Regions from separate parts of the Plantactinospora sp. B5E13 genome, predicted to be linked through region 1. Evidence: riboswitches for the same ligand, from Rfam matches in the RefSeq annotation. Region 1 holds a riboswitch; the other holds the start of a gene.
The links. A riboswitch is a leader RNA that binds a small molecule or an ion and turns the genes downstream of it on or off. The one in region 1 is predicted to bind cobalamin.

Region 2: another riboswitch for cobalamin. It lies ahead of ABGB05_RS36665 (ribonucleoside-diphosphate reductase subunit alpha); the one in region 1 lies ahead of metE (5-methyltetrahydropteroyltriglutamate--homocysteine S-methyltransferase).

The regions. Positions count from the first base shown of each region.
Region 1 is NZ_JBDPLT010000017.1:105,639-112,639, reverse strand. It holds gene ABGB05_RS18045 (LysR family transcriptional regulator) at 1-842, shown strand, start outside; gene ABGB05_RS18040 (alpha/beta fold hydrolase) at 1,047-1,427, shown strand; gene ABGB05_RS18035 (glycoside hydrolase family 11 protein) at 2,061-3,101, shown strand; cobalamin riboswitch at 3,315-3,534, shown strand; gene metE (5-methyltetrahydropteroyltriglutamate--homocysteine S-methyltransferase) at 3,649-5,901, shown strand; gene ABGB05_RS18025 (hypothetical protein) at 5,959-6,438, opposite strand; gene ABGB05_RS18020 (zinc-binding alcohol dehydrogenase family protein) at 6,559-7,001, opposite strand, start outside.
Region 2 is NZ_JBDPLT010000091.1:1,255-8,255, forward strand. It holds gene ABGB05_RS36635 (hypothetical protein) at 1-161, shown strand, start outside; gene ABGB05_RS36640 (hypothetical protein) at 170-511, shown strand; gene ABGB05_RS36645 (hypothetical protein) at 508-789, shown strand; gene ABGB05_RS36650 (hypothetical protein) at 961-1,149, shown strand; gene ABGB05_RS36655 (HNH endonuclease) at 1,362-2,495, shown strand; gene ABGB05_RS36660 (NAD(P)H-binding protein) at 2,935-3,714, opposite strand; cobalamin riboswitch at 3,945-4,182, shown strand; gene ABGB05_RS36665 (ribonucleoside-diphosphate reductase subunit alpha) at 4,394-6,778, shown strand; gene ABGB05_RS36670 (ribonucleotide-diphosphate reductase subunit beta) at 6,833-7,001, shown strand, end outside.

The sequences.
Region 1 (7,001 bases):
GGGCCGGCTCGCTGACCGAGGCGGCCCGCCGGCTCGGGCTGGCCCAGCCGACCGTGACCGGTCAGATCCGCTCGCTCGAACAGCAGCTCGACCACCAGCTGTTCGAACGGCTGCCGCGCGGCGTGGCCCCCACCGCCGTCGCACACGACCTGGCCGCCCGGATCTCGGCGCCGATGGACCAGCTCGCCCTGGTGGCGGACCGGACCACCACGGCACCGGCCGAGCCCGTGCACCTGGGTGGCCCGGCCGAGCTGCTGGCCGTCCGAGTGCTGCCGGTCCTCGCTCCGCTGGTCGCCCGGGGCGTACGGATACGGGTCAGCGCCGGGCTCGCCGACGACCTGCTCGACGGTCTCCGCGCCCGTCGGCTCGACCTCGTCCTGTCCGCGATCCGTCCGCGTGGGCGCTCGGTCGTCGCCACTCCACTGATGGACGAGGAGTTCGTGCTGGTGGCCGCCCCGACCTGGGCTGCCCGGATCGGCCCGCTGGCCGCCGACGATCCGGCGCCGCTGGACGACGTACCACTGATCGCCTACGCCGAGGATCTGCCGATCCTCCGCCGCTACTGGCGACACGTGTTTCGCAACCGGCTGACCAGCCCGCCCGCGCTGGTGGTCCCGGACCTGCGCGGCGTACTGGCCGCCACCGTGGCGGGTGCCGGGGTCACGGTCCTGCCGCGGTACCTCTGTGTCGAGGAACTGCGCACCGGGGCCCTGGTCCCGCTCCTCGAACCCGAGGAGCCGCCGATCAACACCGGCTTCATTGTCGAACGTGCCAACTCCGTACCCGATCCGGCGGCGACCCGGGTCCGGGACGTCATCCTCCGGGCCGCCCGCGCCTGGTAGTCGCCGCTCCGCCCGCAGGTCCGGCCGCTGCACCCGCACCGGCGGGGCAACACTATCGTCAGTGCGTACCGGTTGAACCGGTACGCGCGACGAGCGGCCGCCCGGCCGGCCCCGCCGCACATGAGGCGCCACCGTTCGGCCCGGTCCCGCCCGGATCGCGAGGCTGGCGGTGGCGCCGTCCCAGCGCTCAACCAGAGGTGTCTTGTGTTCACTCGTGACGAACTGAACGTGGACGGGGTCCACATCGAACGGGCCCGGCCCGACAGCGAGCCGACGGCGCCGCCGATCGTCTTCATCCACGGCGGCAGCCACGGCACCTGGCTCTGGGACAACTGGCTGCCGTACTTCGCCGCCACCGGCCGGACCTGTCTCGCGTTCAGCTGGTTCAACCACAACGGGTCGCGGAAGCTGCCGGAGGAGCAGTTCCTGGCCCGGTCCATCGCGGCCGTCACCGAGGAACTGGAGATCGTGGCCGGACAGGCCGGACAACCACCGGTGCTGGTCGCGCACAGCATGGGCGCCCTGGCGGCGCCAGCTACTTCGGCGCCGACTACCTGGCCCTCAACGACCGCGGGCACAGCATGATCCTCGAGCCCCGGTGGCGGGAGACCGCCGGGCGCATCCGGTCCTGGCTCGACCGGGCGACCTGGTAGCCCCGTCCCGGCCGCACGGCAGATTTTCCGGCCCCGACACCCCCGGTGTCGGGGCCGGACCCGTCTGCCGGCGTTGCCGCCGGCACCTGCGATGCGGTACGACGGGAGGAGTGCCCCGGACCGGACGGGTGCGGTCCCCGGCGACAGCACCCGGGCAACCACGCTCCGGAAGATCTCCGGAACTTTCGGCGGCACCACCCCGGATCCGTCCCCCGGAGTCTCGGCGCTCCGACCCCGGGTCCGACCCGGCTCCGCACGACTGCTGACCAGGTCAGCTGCCACTCAGGACAAATTCCGAGGCCAGGGCCGGGTTTCCACAACGTTTCCGATAGTTGTTGACAAGGCAACGAGGCGAAGCCAATACTGTCGCCATCGACGGCTCTCAATCACCGCCGATACCACCCACCGCGACCTACTCCTCCGGTCGTCGAGCAGGGCGACCGGCCCCACCACCACCGCGCGGTACGACGCCGACATCCGGCGGTCGCCCCGGCCACCGGCAGCCCCTCGGCGGGTCGCCCGCGCTGCTGGCCCCGGCCAGCCGTCACGAGGAGGAAGGCAGTACATGAACGCACCCCCCGTCCAGTCCAGCGGACGCAGACGCGGACGCCTCAGGATGCTCATCGGCAGTGCCTGCGCCATCGCGCTGGTCACCGCCGGCATGACCACGCTCGTGAGCAGCCCCGCCCAGGCCGAGGCCGACCGGCAGGTCTGCTCGAACACCACCGGCAACCACAACGGGTTCTACTTCTCGTTCTGGAAAGACAGCGGCGACGCCTGCATGGTGCTGCGCGAGAACGGCCGGTACTCCAGCTCGTGGAGCAGGAGCACCAACAACTGGGTCGGCGGCAAGGGCTGGGCCACCGGTAGCCGCCGGACGGTCAGCTACTCGGGCACCTACAACCCGGGTAACAACAACACCTACCTCGCCCTGTACGGATGGACGCGGAACCCGCTCATCGAGTACTACGTCGTCGAGAACTTCGGCAACTACAACCCGAGCAGCGGCGCCCAGCAGTTCGGCACGGTGACCACCGACGGCGGCACCTACAACATCCTGCGCAGCCAGCGGGTCAACCAGCCGTCGATCGACGGCACCGCCACGTTCTACCAGTTCTGGAGCGTCCGCCAGTCGAAGCGGAGCAGTGGCACCATCACCCTCGCCAACCACTTCGACGCCTGGGCCCGCGCCGGCCTGAACCTCGGCAGCAGCTGGGCCTACCAGGTCATGGCGACCGAGGGCTACCAGAGCCAGGGAAGCTCCGACATCACCGTCCGCGAGGGCAGCGGCGGCGGCAACCCCAACCCGAACCCGACCACCACGCCGCCCGGCAACGGTGGCGGTAGCTGCTCGGTCAGCGTGAGCCGCGCCGAGGACTGGAGCGACCGGTTCAACACGACCTTCTCGGTCAGCGGCACCAACAACTGGGTCGTCACCATCCGCACCAACGGCGGCCAGAGCCTGCAGAACAGCTGGAACGCGTCGATCAGCGGCACCAGCGGCACGCTCACCGCACGCCCGAACGGCAACGGCAACAACTTCGGCATCACGCTCTACAAGAACGGCAACAACACCACACCAACGGCGACCTGCGCGTCCGGCTGACCTGACGCGTGCGGTGGGGTGCCGACGACAACCGGCACCCCACCCACCAGCGGTGGACCACGGTCATCCGGCGGAACCCTCCCTCACGGGACAACGGTTCCGCCGGATGACCGTTGTCTTCGGCGCGGTTCACCGACCTCGGTGCGGTTCACCGACCTCGGTGCGGTTCACCGACCTCGGTGCGGTTCACCGACTCCGGTACGGCGACGACGTACGATGCTCGACAGTGCTGGTTCGCCCCGTCTTCCGAGTCGGGGCGTCGTAAGAGGGAACCCGGTGCGAGTCCGGGACTGCCCCGCAGCGGTGAGTGGGAACGACCGCCGTCATCGAGCACTGGACCCCGTACGGGGTCTGGGAAGCGACGGCCAGTAGGAGACCGGTACGCCGGTCGCGCCCACGAGTCCGAAGACCTGCCCGCACCGCGTACACCGAGGGTGTGCGCCGCCGACGGCCTCTCGGGAGGGCCAGGGCGGAAGCGCGCCTGGCGTGCCCTTCCCCCGTGCCCGTGCCGAGCGACCGTCGGGCACTTCGAGGGAGGGAATCCTTTGTGACCACCGGATTCGGACAGAGCACCGTGCTCGGCTACCCGCGCATCGGCGGGAACCGCGAACTCAAGAGAGCCGTCGAGGCGTACTGGGCGGGCCGGATCGACGCCGCCGCGCTGGAGCGCACCGCGGCCGGGCTGCGTGCCGAGGTCTGGCAGACGCTGCGTGACGCGCGCCTCGACTCGATCCCGTCCAACACGTTCTCCTACTACGACCACGTGCTCGACACCGCGGTGGCGGTCGGCGCGGTGCCGGACCGGTTCGCCCGGCTCGGACTGGGCGAGCTGGACACGTACTTCGCGATGGCTCGTGGGGTGGCGGCCGAGCCGGCGCTGGAGCTGACCAAGTGGTTCGACACGAACTACCACTACCTCGTGCCGGAGATCGGCCCGGAGACCGTCTTCGCGGCGAACCCGGCAAAGGCGCTGGCCGAGTACGCCGAAGCCCGGGAGCTGGGAATACGAACCCGGCCCGTACTGGTCGGGCCGGCCACGTTCCTGCTGCTCGCCAAGCCCACCGCCCCGGACGGTGACCCGTTCGACCGGCTCGACGACCTGGTCGGGACGTACGCCGAGATCCTGCGGGTGCTGGCCGGGGCCGGCGTCGAGTGGGTGCAGCTCGACGAGCCCGGCTACGTCGCCGACCGCAGCCCGGCCGAGATCAGCGCGCTGCGCGACGCCTACACCCGACTCTGCGCCGCGCCACACCGACCGAAGATCTTCGTCGCCAGCTACTTCGGCGAACTCGGCGACGCGTTGCCCGCCCTGCTCGACACGCCGGTCGAGGCGATCGGCCTGGACCTGGTCGCCGGCGGCCCCGGCAACCTGACCAGGCTCGCCGGTGCCGGCCCGCTGCGCGGCCGGACGATCGTCGCCGGACTCGTCGACGGCCGCAACATCTGGCGTACCGACCTGCGGGCCGCGATCACCGCCGGCGCTGTCGTCACCGGACTCGCCGACCACGTCGCCGTCGCCACCTCGTGCTCGCTGCTGCACGTGCCGGTGGACCTCGCCACCGAGACGGCACTCGACCCCGACCTGCGCCGGCGACTCGCCTTCGCCCGGCAGAAGGTCGACGAGGTGGTGCTGCTCAGCCGCGCGCTGCGCGACGGCACCACCCTGCTGCCCGAGCCGCTGCCGGCCGTTCCGGCCGAATGGCGCGACAACACGGTACGGTCGCGGCTGGCCACCCTGACCCCGGCGGACCGGCGACGTGGCCCGTACCCGGAGCGGGCTGCCGCCCAGCAGGCCCGGCTCGCGCTGCCGCCGCTGCCGACCACCACCATCGGCTCGTTTCCGCAGACCGACGAGTTGCGTCGGGCCCGCGCCGAGTTCCGGGCCGGCCGGCTCGACGAGGCCGGTTACCGCCAGCGGATGCGTACCGAGGTCGAACAGGTGATCCGGCTGCAGGAACGGCTGGGCCTGGACGTGCTGGTACACGGCGAGCCGGAACGCAACGACATGGTCCAGTACTTCGGCGAGCAACTGGCCGGGTTCGCCGCCACCGAGCACGGTTGGGTGCAGTCGTACGGCTCGCGCTGCGTCCGCCCGCCGATCATCCACGCCGACGTGGCCCGCCGGGCTCCGATGACGGTCGAGTGGTCCCGGTACGCCCAGTCGTTGACCGAGCAGCCGGTCAAGGGCATGCTCACCGGCCCGGTCACCATCCTGGCCTGGTCGTTCGTCCGTACCGACCAGCCGCTCGCCGACACCGCCGACCAGGTCGCCCTCGCCCTGCGCGACGAGTGTCACGACCTCGAGGCCGCCGGAATCGGGGTGATCCAGGTCGACGAGCCCGCGCTGCGGGAGACGCTGCCGCTGCGGGCTGCGGACCAGAAGGCGTACCTGGACTGGGCGGTCGGCGCGTTCCGGCTGGCCACCAGCGGTGTCGCCGACGACACGCAGATCCACACCCACCTCTGCTACAGCGAGTTCGGGGAGGTCATCACCGCCATCGACGCCCTGGACGCGGACGTCACCAGCATCGAGGCGTCCCGGTCGAAGATGGAGGTGCTCGACGACCTGGCGGCGGTCGGCTACTCCCGGGGCGTGGGTCCGGGCGTCTGGGACATTCACTCACCGCGGGTGCCGTCGCCCGACGAGGTGGTCGACGCCCTACGCCGGGCGGTCGCCGCCGTGCCCGCGCAGCGACTGTGGGTGAACCCGGACTGCGGCCTCAAGACCCGTGGTTATCCCGAGGTCGAGGCGTCACTGCGACACCTGGTCGCCGCCGCACGCGAGGTACGCGCCGGTTGAGGCGTCGGGTGGGGGCATCGCCGCGCGGTGCCCCCACCCGGCCTTTCGGCGTGGGGCTCACATCACGTAGGTGAGACTCGCCCAGAAGACGAGGACGGAGGCGGCGAGCAGGCCACCGAGGGTGCTGCCCATGAAGGCGAGTGCCGGGGCGGTCCGGAGCCGGGTCCGCGCCACCAGGTAGACGCCGACGGCTCCGATGAAGGCGATGACCGCGAGGTAGAGCACCAGCAGGAAACTGGCGGTGACCACGGCCGCCGCGCCGACGGCGGCCAGCACCGCCCGCCGTCGGCCGAGGTCACGCTGCAGGACCAGGTAGGCGAGCGCGCCGCTGGACAGGGCGACAACGCCCAGCACGGCGGGCAGCGCCAGGTGGGCGAGATAGATCATGAGCGCGAAGAGCACCGCGACGGCCGCCGTCGCACCGGCGGCGGCCCACCCCGCCCGCCGCCGGCCGAGGTCACGCAGCAGACCCAGGTAGGCGACGGCGCCGGCGAAGAGGGCGGTGCCGCCGACAAGGATCACGAGGGACGAGTCCACGGTCTTCCTTCGGCCGGGCGGAGGTTCGTCGGACACCCGGATGGTACGTCGCATCGACCACCACGGTTGCCCGACGACACTCGTCCGGGGGATTCGGCGGGTGACGCCCGGCGCCGGCGGTCAGAAGCCGGCGAGGACCACCTTGCCGATCGTCGTGGAGCTTTCCAGCAGTTCGTGCGCGTGACGCAGGTTCGCCGCGTCGATCGGGCCGAGCTGTGTGGTCAGCGTGGTCCGGATCCGCCCCTCGTCGACCAGTCGCGCCACCTGCTCCAGCAGGTCGTGCTGGGTCGGGTCGGTGGGCAGGAACAGCGGTCGGGTGAACATGAACTCCCAGTGCCAGCCGATGCTCTTGGCCTTGAGCGGTAGCAGTTCCAGGCCCGCCGGCTCGTCGAGGGCGACGATGTGGCCCCGGGGACGGACGATCTCGGCGTACCGCTCGATGTTGCCGGCGGTGAACGGGCTGATCAGGTAGTCCACCCCGGCCGGGGCGACGGCGCGGACCGACTCGACCAGGTCCCGGTGGTCGGCCACGTGGTGCGCGCCGAGGTCGGTGGCCCACTGCC
Region 2 (7,001 bases), on a different contig from region 1:
CGTGGCAGGCATATGATCTCTACAAGGAGATCTCGACGGTCTACGGCAACGCCGAGGTGACCTTCAAGAGCCTCGGAGCGTTGATCAGCGCGGTCGATGCCCGACTGGGCCTGGGCTCCCTTCCCCAAGTCAAGCCCTATCACCATCCTGCTCTGGACTAGGAGTGGTCTTGCCCGACGACATCTCGCAGCAGCCGTTGGCTCGTGCTCTCCTGGCCAAGCTGGCCCAGATGAGAGATGAGGACCACCCCCTTGGCGGACTCGCAAAATCCGTCCTGAGCGGGGAGCTCGGCCTCAGAGAGGCTGGCAGCCAGTCCTGGCACGGACAGGGCCTGGGTGAGGCGTTCGCCCAATACGCCGCCGACCGTCAGTGGCTTTCTACTGACCAACTCGCCGACGTCGAGCAGCAGGCTGGCCAGCTGCGTGCGGCCGGTGACGACCTGACAGTGGAACCGGACGACGTCGTTGATGTGGACGAGACTCGTTCGGGGCCCGAGAACGAGGCCCGATGAACCCACGGCACCGCTGGCAGATTGCGCTCCCGTTGATCTCAATATGCGTCATCGTGTTCGCGGCGGCAGTCCTTGGTATGACCTTCTGGCATCTGGAGAGCCTCGCCGGGCGCGTGTTACGGATCGCGATGCTCCTCGTCGCCACGGCCACGCTTGCCGTCGCTGTCTCCGTCGGAGTCCGGCCGGCCAGCGACGTGCCCTGGCCGCGTATCGGCGTGGTGGTCGCGGGACTCGGACTCACCTGTGGCCTCTCCGCGATCCATTTCGAGGTTGCCTGACCGACGAGGACGGAAGCTGACACCTCGGACGTGCGAGGTTCCGTGACGAGAGACCGACCATCGACCACAGACTGACTCGTGACGTACCCGAGCCATCGGGGAGGGGCGCCGTTGGGGACGACCGGGCCGCAGAGCGGCAGGGTTCGTTCGCGTAGTGGTTTGGCCCTTCGAATGATCGGTGAAGCGCTGCTGGCGCTCTCCCTCGTCGGGGCGCTGGTCGGGTTCCTCCTGCTTGCCGTGCGCTGGCCGATAGGCGGCGACCTACAGACGCCGATTTCCATCGTCATTTGGGCCGGCCGAGGGATCTGTGTCGCTGCGGCGTTCATGGTGCTCGGCCAGATCCTGAGCCGCAAAAGATAGTGACGGCGTGAGCCTCGGACTGGCAAAGCTTCCCGAGCGGAGCAGCACCGGCGATTTTTGCTCAAGCTTGCCGCCAGCGTCGCCGGGCGCCGGCTGCACGTCGAGGGTTGCGTACCTGCACGGGCCGTTCGGGTCCGGGAGGTCGCACTTCCTGACGTTGCTGCACGCACTGCTGCGCGGCGAGCTGGCGCCAGCCGTTCACCGAGAAGCTGATGGCCGAGTTCGAAACGGCCCAGAAGCTGTACGACGTCAAGCTGCGGATTTGCGGGCCTCCGATCGGGTACCGCGAACGCCGCGACCACCAGACCGAGGGCCGTCACCACCGCGACGACGAGTTGCAGTCCGTTGGCGTCGGGGGCAAGTGCCCGTTCGGGCGGTGTCAGATTGATCGACAGGTGTGCACACTGCTCGACGTGAAGGCGTTCGTGGGGGTGACCGACCCGGACTGGTACCGCTTCCTCGCCGCGCGGCCTGCCCTGAACGAGGTCAACTTCTGGCGACCGTCGGGCGGCACATTCCGGGCCCTGACCCCGGGGGAGCCGTTCTTCTTCAAGACGCACTACCCACACAACCGGGTGGTCGGCGGCGGCTTCTTCAGCGGGTTCGTCCAGTTGCCGATCTCGGAGGCGTGGAATTTGTTCGGCGAGGCGAACGGCGTGTCGAGTCTCGATGAGATGCGCCGGAGTGTCGGGCGGTATCGCAGAGCGCCGATCGCCTTGGATGAGGACCCGGTCATCGGTTGCATCTTCGTCCGGGACACCCGGTTCTTTCCGGCCGACGCGTTGGCCGGCCCGCCACCGGACTTCGCCTCGAACATCGTGCAGGGCAAGGGCTACGACCTGGCCACACATCCTGCGGTCGACTACTTCCACCTGCTCGTCGAGCGGCTCGTCGACCGGCCGGTCGAGATCGACATGGCCGAGCCGTGGCATCGGCCCGGCCCGGTGTACGGCGACCCCCGCCTCGCGCCCCAGCGGCTCGGTCAGCAGTCGTTCAAGGCGGTGGTGTTGGGGGCGTACGACCGCCGCTGTGCCATCACCGGCAACCGGGTCCGGCCGGTGTTGCAGGCCGCCCACATTCGGCCGCTCAGCAAGGGTGGTGAGCACCGGCTCGACAATGGTCTGCTGCTCCGGTCGGACGTGCACATCATGTTCGACCAGGGCTATCTGAGCGTCGACCCGAAACACCGGCTGCTGGTCAGCCCGCGACTTCGCAGCGAGTTCGGCAACGGCGACCAGTTTTACGCCAAGGTGGGCACCGAGATCGCGCTTCCGGAGCGGCGGGCTGACCGACCGAGCCGCGAGTTCCTGGAGTGGCACGCCGAGACGGTGTTCAAAGCCGCGTGATCCAGCAGCATGGCGGACCCGCCCGGCGACGATAGCCACGACCAGACCAGGATCACCAACCCGTACAGCAGGTCACCCCGGACTGGTACGCCGTCCGACCCGGTAGTCGGACCAGGTGATCAGGCCCCGGTCTCCGGTGTCGGTGGTCAACGCCCCGGAGCGGAACGCCCGGCCCAGCCGACCCGGCACGGGCAGCCGGAGCAGCGGTCGCCGGACGCCTCGGGCGGTCAGCCACGCTCGGGCCAGGTCCGCGATACCCGGTACCTCGGGACCGGCGTACTCCTCGACGGTTCCGGCGCGATGAGGAGGGTCCAGTTCAGAACTCCTCTGTTCCCGGAATGCCCGAGGCGCAATCCGTTCCCGGTGCTGCCCGGGCTGACCGAAACGCCGCAGTCGTCCGACTGGGATCAGCGACCCCGCGTCGACACGGTGCAGCGGGTCACCCAGGTCCGGCGGACCGTCCGGCCAGGTAGTCGGACCAGGTGATGCGGCCCCGGTCTCCACGGTCGGTGGTCAGCGCCCCGGCGCGCAGCTCCCGACCGAACCGGCCCGGCACGGGCAGCCGGAGCAGCGGCCGCCGGACACCCCGGGCGGCCAGCCAGGCCCGGGCGACGTCCGCCAGACCCAGCACCTCCGGGCCGCCGTACTCCTCGATGGTCCGGGTTGCCGGGGCGGAGATCCGGCGTACCAGGTGGGCCGCGACGTCGTGGACGTCGACCGGTTGTCCGACGATCTTCGGGTCGACCGGCAGCACCGGGAACCGGGCGAGTCTGGTCAGCGCCTCGTCGATCAGGTCGTGGAACTGGGTGACCCGCAGGATCGTCCACGGCACCGGACCGGCCGCCACGATCGCCTCGGCGTCGAGTTTCACCCGGTAGTACGACCACGGTACCCGGTCGATGCCGACGATCGAGACGTACACCAGGTGGCGTACCCCGGCGGGGCCGGCGGTGTCGACCAGCCGGCGGGTGCCGTCGACGTCGACCTGCCGGGTGTAGCCGCGCTGGTACGGCGCCGACGCGAGGTGGACCACGGTCTCGACCCCGTCCAGCGCGGCGGCCAGGCCCTCGCCGGTGGCGAGGTCGGCCCGGATCCGGTCGACGCCGTCGCCACCCTTCGGGGTACGGCTCATCGCCCGGGTCGGGTGGCCGTAGCCGGCCAGTGTCGGGGTGAGGACCCGGCCGAGGCGTCCGGTCGCGCCGGTGACCAGGACCGTCATCGCCGCCCTCCCTGGATTGTGCGCGCCGCTCCGTCGAGGGTGACCCGCCCGGCCGGTACGGCGGGGCGGTTTCGTGGACCTGTCCTTCGGATGGTGGTTGTTGCCATGCCCGGTGGACGGGACGCCGACCGTGGGTGTGACCGGCACCCGCCCCAAACTCTCCCTCGACGGTGATCATGGCGACACGCCGACACGACATCTTGGGTGTGACTTTTGGGGTGGCCCTATATATGGTGTCTCACGCAGCTGGTTCGGCCGCCGCTCCACGGCGGCCGAGGCAAGAGGGAACCCGGCGCGAATCCGGGACTGCCCCGCAGCGGTGAGTGGGAACGACCGCCGTCATCACGCACTGGGACGACGTCCGGCAACCGCCGGATGTGCCTGGGAAGCGACGGCCAGTAGGCGAACACGGGCGACCCCCGTGCCGGCCCGCGAGTCCGAAGACCTGCCAGCGCGCCGCGTACCCGTCGGTACGCGGCGGTCCGAGGCCGCGCGGGACGGCCGACGCCACTCGACGTACGCGATCGTGCGTACCCGTCGCGGTGTCGCCGTGTCCCCGCGCGCCTGCCGGACCATCCGGAGGCGAGCGCGCGAGGAGAAGATTGTGACGGTCACCGAGGTCCCGACGACCGGCCCGGAGACGGGAGACAGCGAGGCGTCCGCGTCCCGACGTCCGCAGATGCGGGTCCGTAAGCGTAACGGCGACACCGAGCCGGTGGACGTCAACAAGATCGTCCGGGCGGTGGAGCGGTGGGCGGACGACCTGACCGACGTCGACCCGCTGCGGGTGGCGACCCGGACCATCAGCGGCCTGTACGACGGCGCGACCACCGCCGAACTCGACCGGCTCTCCATCCAGACCGCCGCCGAGATGATCGGCGAGGAACCGCAGTACTCCCGGCTTGCCGCCCGGCTGCTCGCCGGCTACGTCGACAAGGAGGTCCGGGGCCAGGGGATCGCCTCGTTCAGCCAGGCGATCCGACTCGGGCACGAGCAGGGCCTGGTCGGTGACGAGACCGCCGAGTTCGTCCGGATCAACGCCCGCAAGCTCGACGACGCCGTCGACCCGGACGCCGACCGGCGCTTCGAGTACTTCGGACTGCGCACGGTCTACGACCGCTACCTGCTGCGCCACCCGACCAGCCGGCTCGTGGTGGAGACCCCGCAGTACTGGCTGCTCCGGGTCGCCTGCGGCCTGTCCCGTACCCCCGGTGAGGCGATCGGCTTCTACCGGCTGATGTCGTCGCTGGCGTACCTGCCCAGCTCGCCGACGCTGTTCAACTCCGGCACCCGGCACACCCAGATGTCCTCCTGCTACCTGGTCGACTCGCCGCGCGACGAGCTCGGCTCGATCTACGACAGGTACGCGCAGGTCGCGCACCTGTCGAAGTTCGCCGGCGGGATCGGCATCGCCTGGTCGCGGGTCCGGTCCCGAGGTGCGTTGATCCGGGGCACCAACGGGCAGTCGAACGGGATCGTGCCGTTCCTGCGTACCCTCGACGCGTCGGTGGCCGCGGTCAACCAGGGCGGTCGGCGCAAGGGCGCGGCCTGTGTCTACCTGGAGCCGTGGCACCCGGACATCGAGGACTTCCTCCAGCTGCGGGACAACACCGGCGAGGACGCCCGGCGTACCCACAACCTCAACCTGGCCAACTGGATCCCGGACGAGTTCATGCGCCGGGTCGAGGCCGACGGGGTGTGGTCGCTGTTCGACCCGGACGAGGTCCCGGAGCTGCCCGACCTGTGGGGTGACGAGTTCGACGCGGCCTACCGGGCGGCCGAGGAACAGGGCCGGTACGTCCGCCAGCTCCCGGCCCGGGAACTGTACGGCCGGATGATGCGGACCCTGGCCCAGACCGGCAACGGCTGGATGACCTTCAAGGACACCTCGAACCGGCTCTGCAACCAGACCGGGCGGCCCGGCAACGTGGTGCACCTGTCGAACCTCTGCACCGAGATCATCGAGGTCTCGAACGATTCCGAGACCGCGGTCTGCAACCTCGGCTCGATCAACCTGGCCGCGCACCTGGCCGGGAACGCCACCGATGGCGACGGGATCGACTGGGCGCGGCTGCGGGAGACGGTCCGGACCGCCGTGACGTTCCTCGACCGGGTGATCGACATCAACTACTACCCGAGCCCGCAGGCGGCGGCGAGCAACCCCCGCTGGCGACCGGTCGGGCTCGGCATGATGGGGCTGCAGGACGTCTTCTTCGCGCTCCGGATGCCGTTCGACTCGGCCGAGGCCCGGGAACTGTCGACCCGGATCGCCGAGGAGGTCTACCTGACCGCGCTGGAGACCTCGGCCGGGCTCGCCGAGGAGTTCGGCGCACACCCGGCGTACGCCGAGACCCGGGCCGCGGCCGGGCAGCTCCAGCCCGACCTGTGGGGGGTCACCGGCGTCCAGGCCGAGCGTTGGGCGGCGCTGCGGGACCGGGTCGCCGCACACGGGCTGCGCAACTCGCTGCTGGTGGCGATCGCCCCGACCGCGACCATCGCCTCGATCGCCGGCTGCTACGAGTGCATCGAGCCGCAGGTCTCCAACCTGTTCAAGCGGGAAACCCTCAGCGGCGAGTTCCTGCAGATCAACACCGCGCTGGTCCGGGAGCTGAAGGCGCGCGGGCTCTGGACCGAGGAGATCCGTACCGCGATCAAGCGGGCGGACGGCTCGGTGCAGGGGATCGAGGCGCTTCCGGCGGAACTGCGGGAGCTGTACCGGACTGCCTGGGAGCTGCCGCAGCGTTCGCTGATCGACCTGGCGGCGGCCCGGGCCCCGTACGTGGACCAGTCGCAGTCGCTGAACCTCTTCATGGCCTCCCCGGAGATCGGCCGGCTCAGCTCGATGTACCTGTACGCCTGGAAGTCCGGTCTGAAGACCACCTACTACCTGCGGTCCCGGCCGGCGACCCGGATCCAGCAGGCGACCGTCTCCCCGGTCCGGGCCGGAGTCCTCCGGGGACCGCTGGTCACCCTGCCAACCGGGGGCGCGGGTACGGGCGACGCCGTCGACGCGGCCCTGGCCTGCTCACTGGAGAACCCGGAGGCCTGCGAGGCCTGCCAGTGAGCGGCCACCCGACGACGTACCCGACCACGACCGCCGAAAGCGAGAACTGAGACCATGCTGCTCGACCCGGGTCTGGACCTGACCCTGCGCCCGATGCGCTACCCGCACTTCTTCGACCGGTACCGCGACGCGATCAAGAACACCTGGACCGTCGAGGAGGTCGACCTGCACAGCGACCTCGCCGACCTGGAGCGGCTCACCCCGGCCGAACGGCACCTGGTCA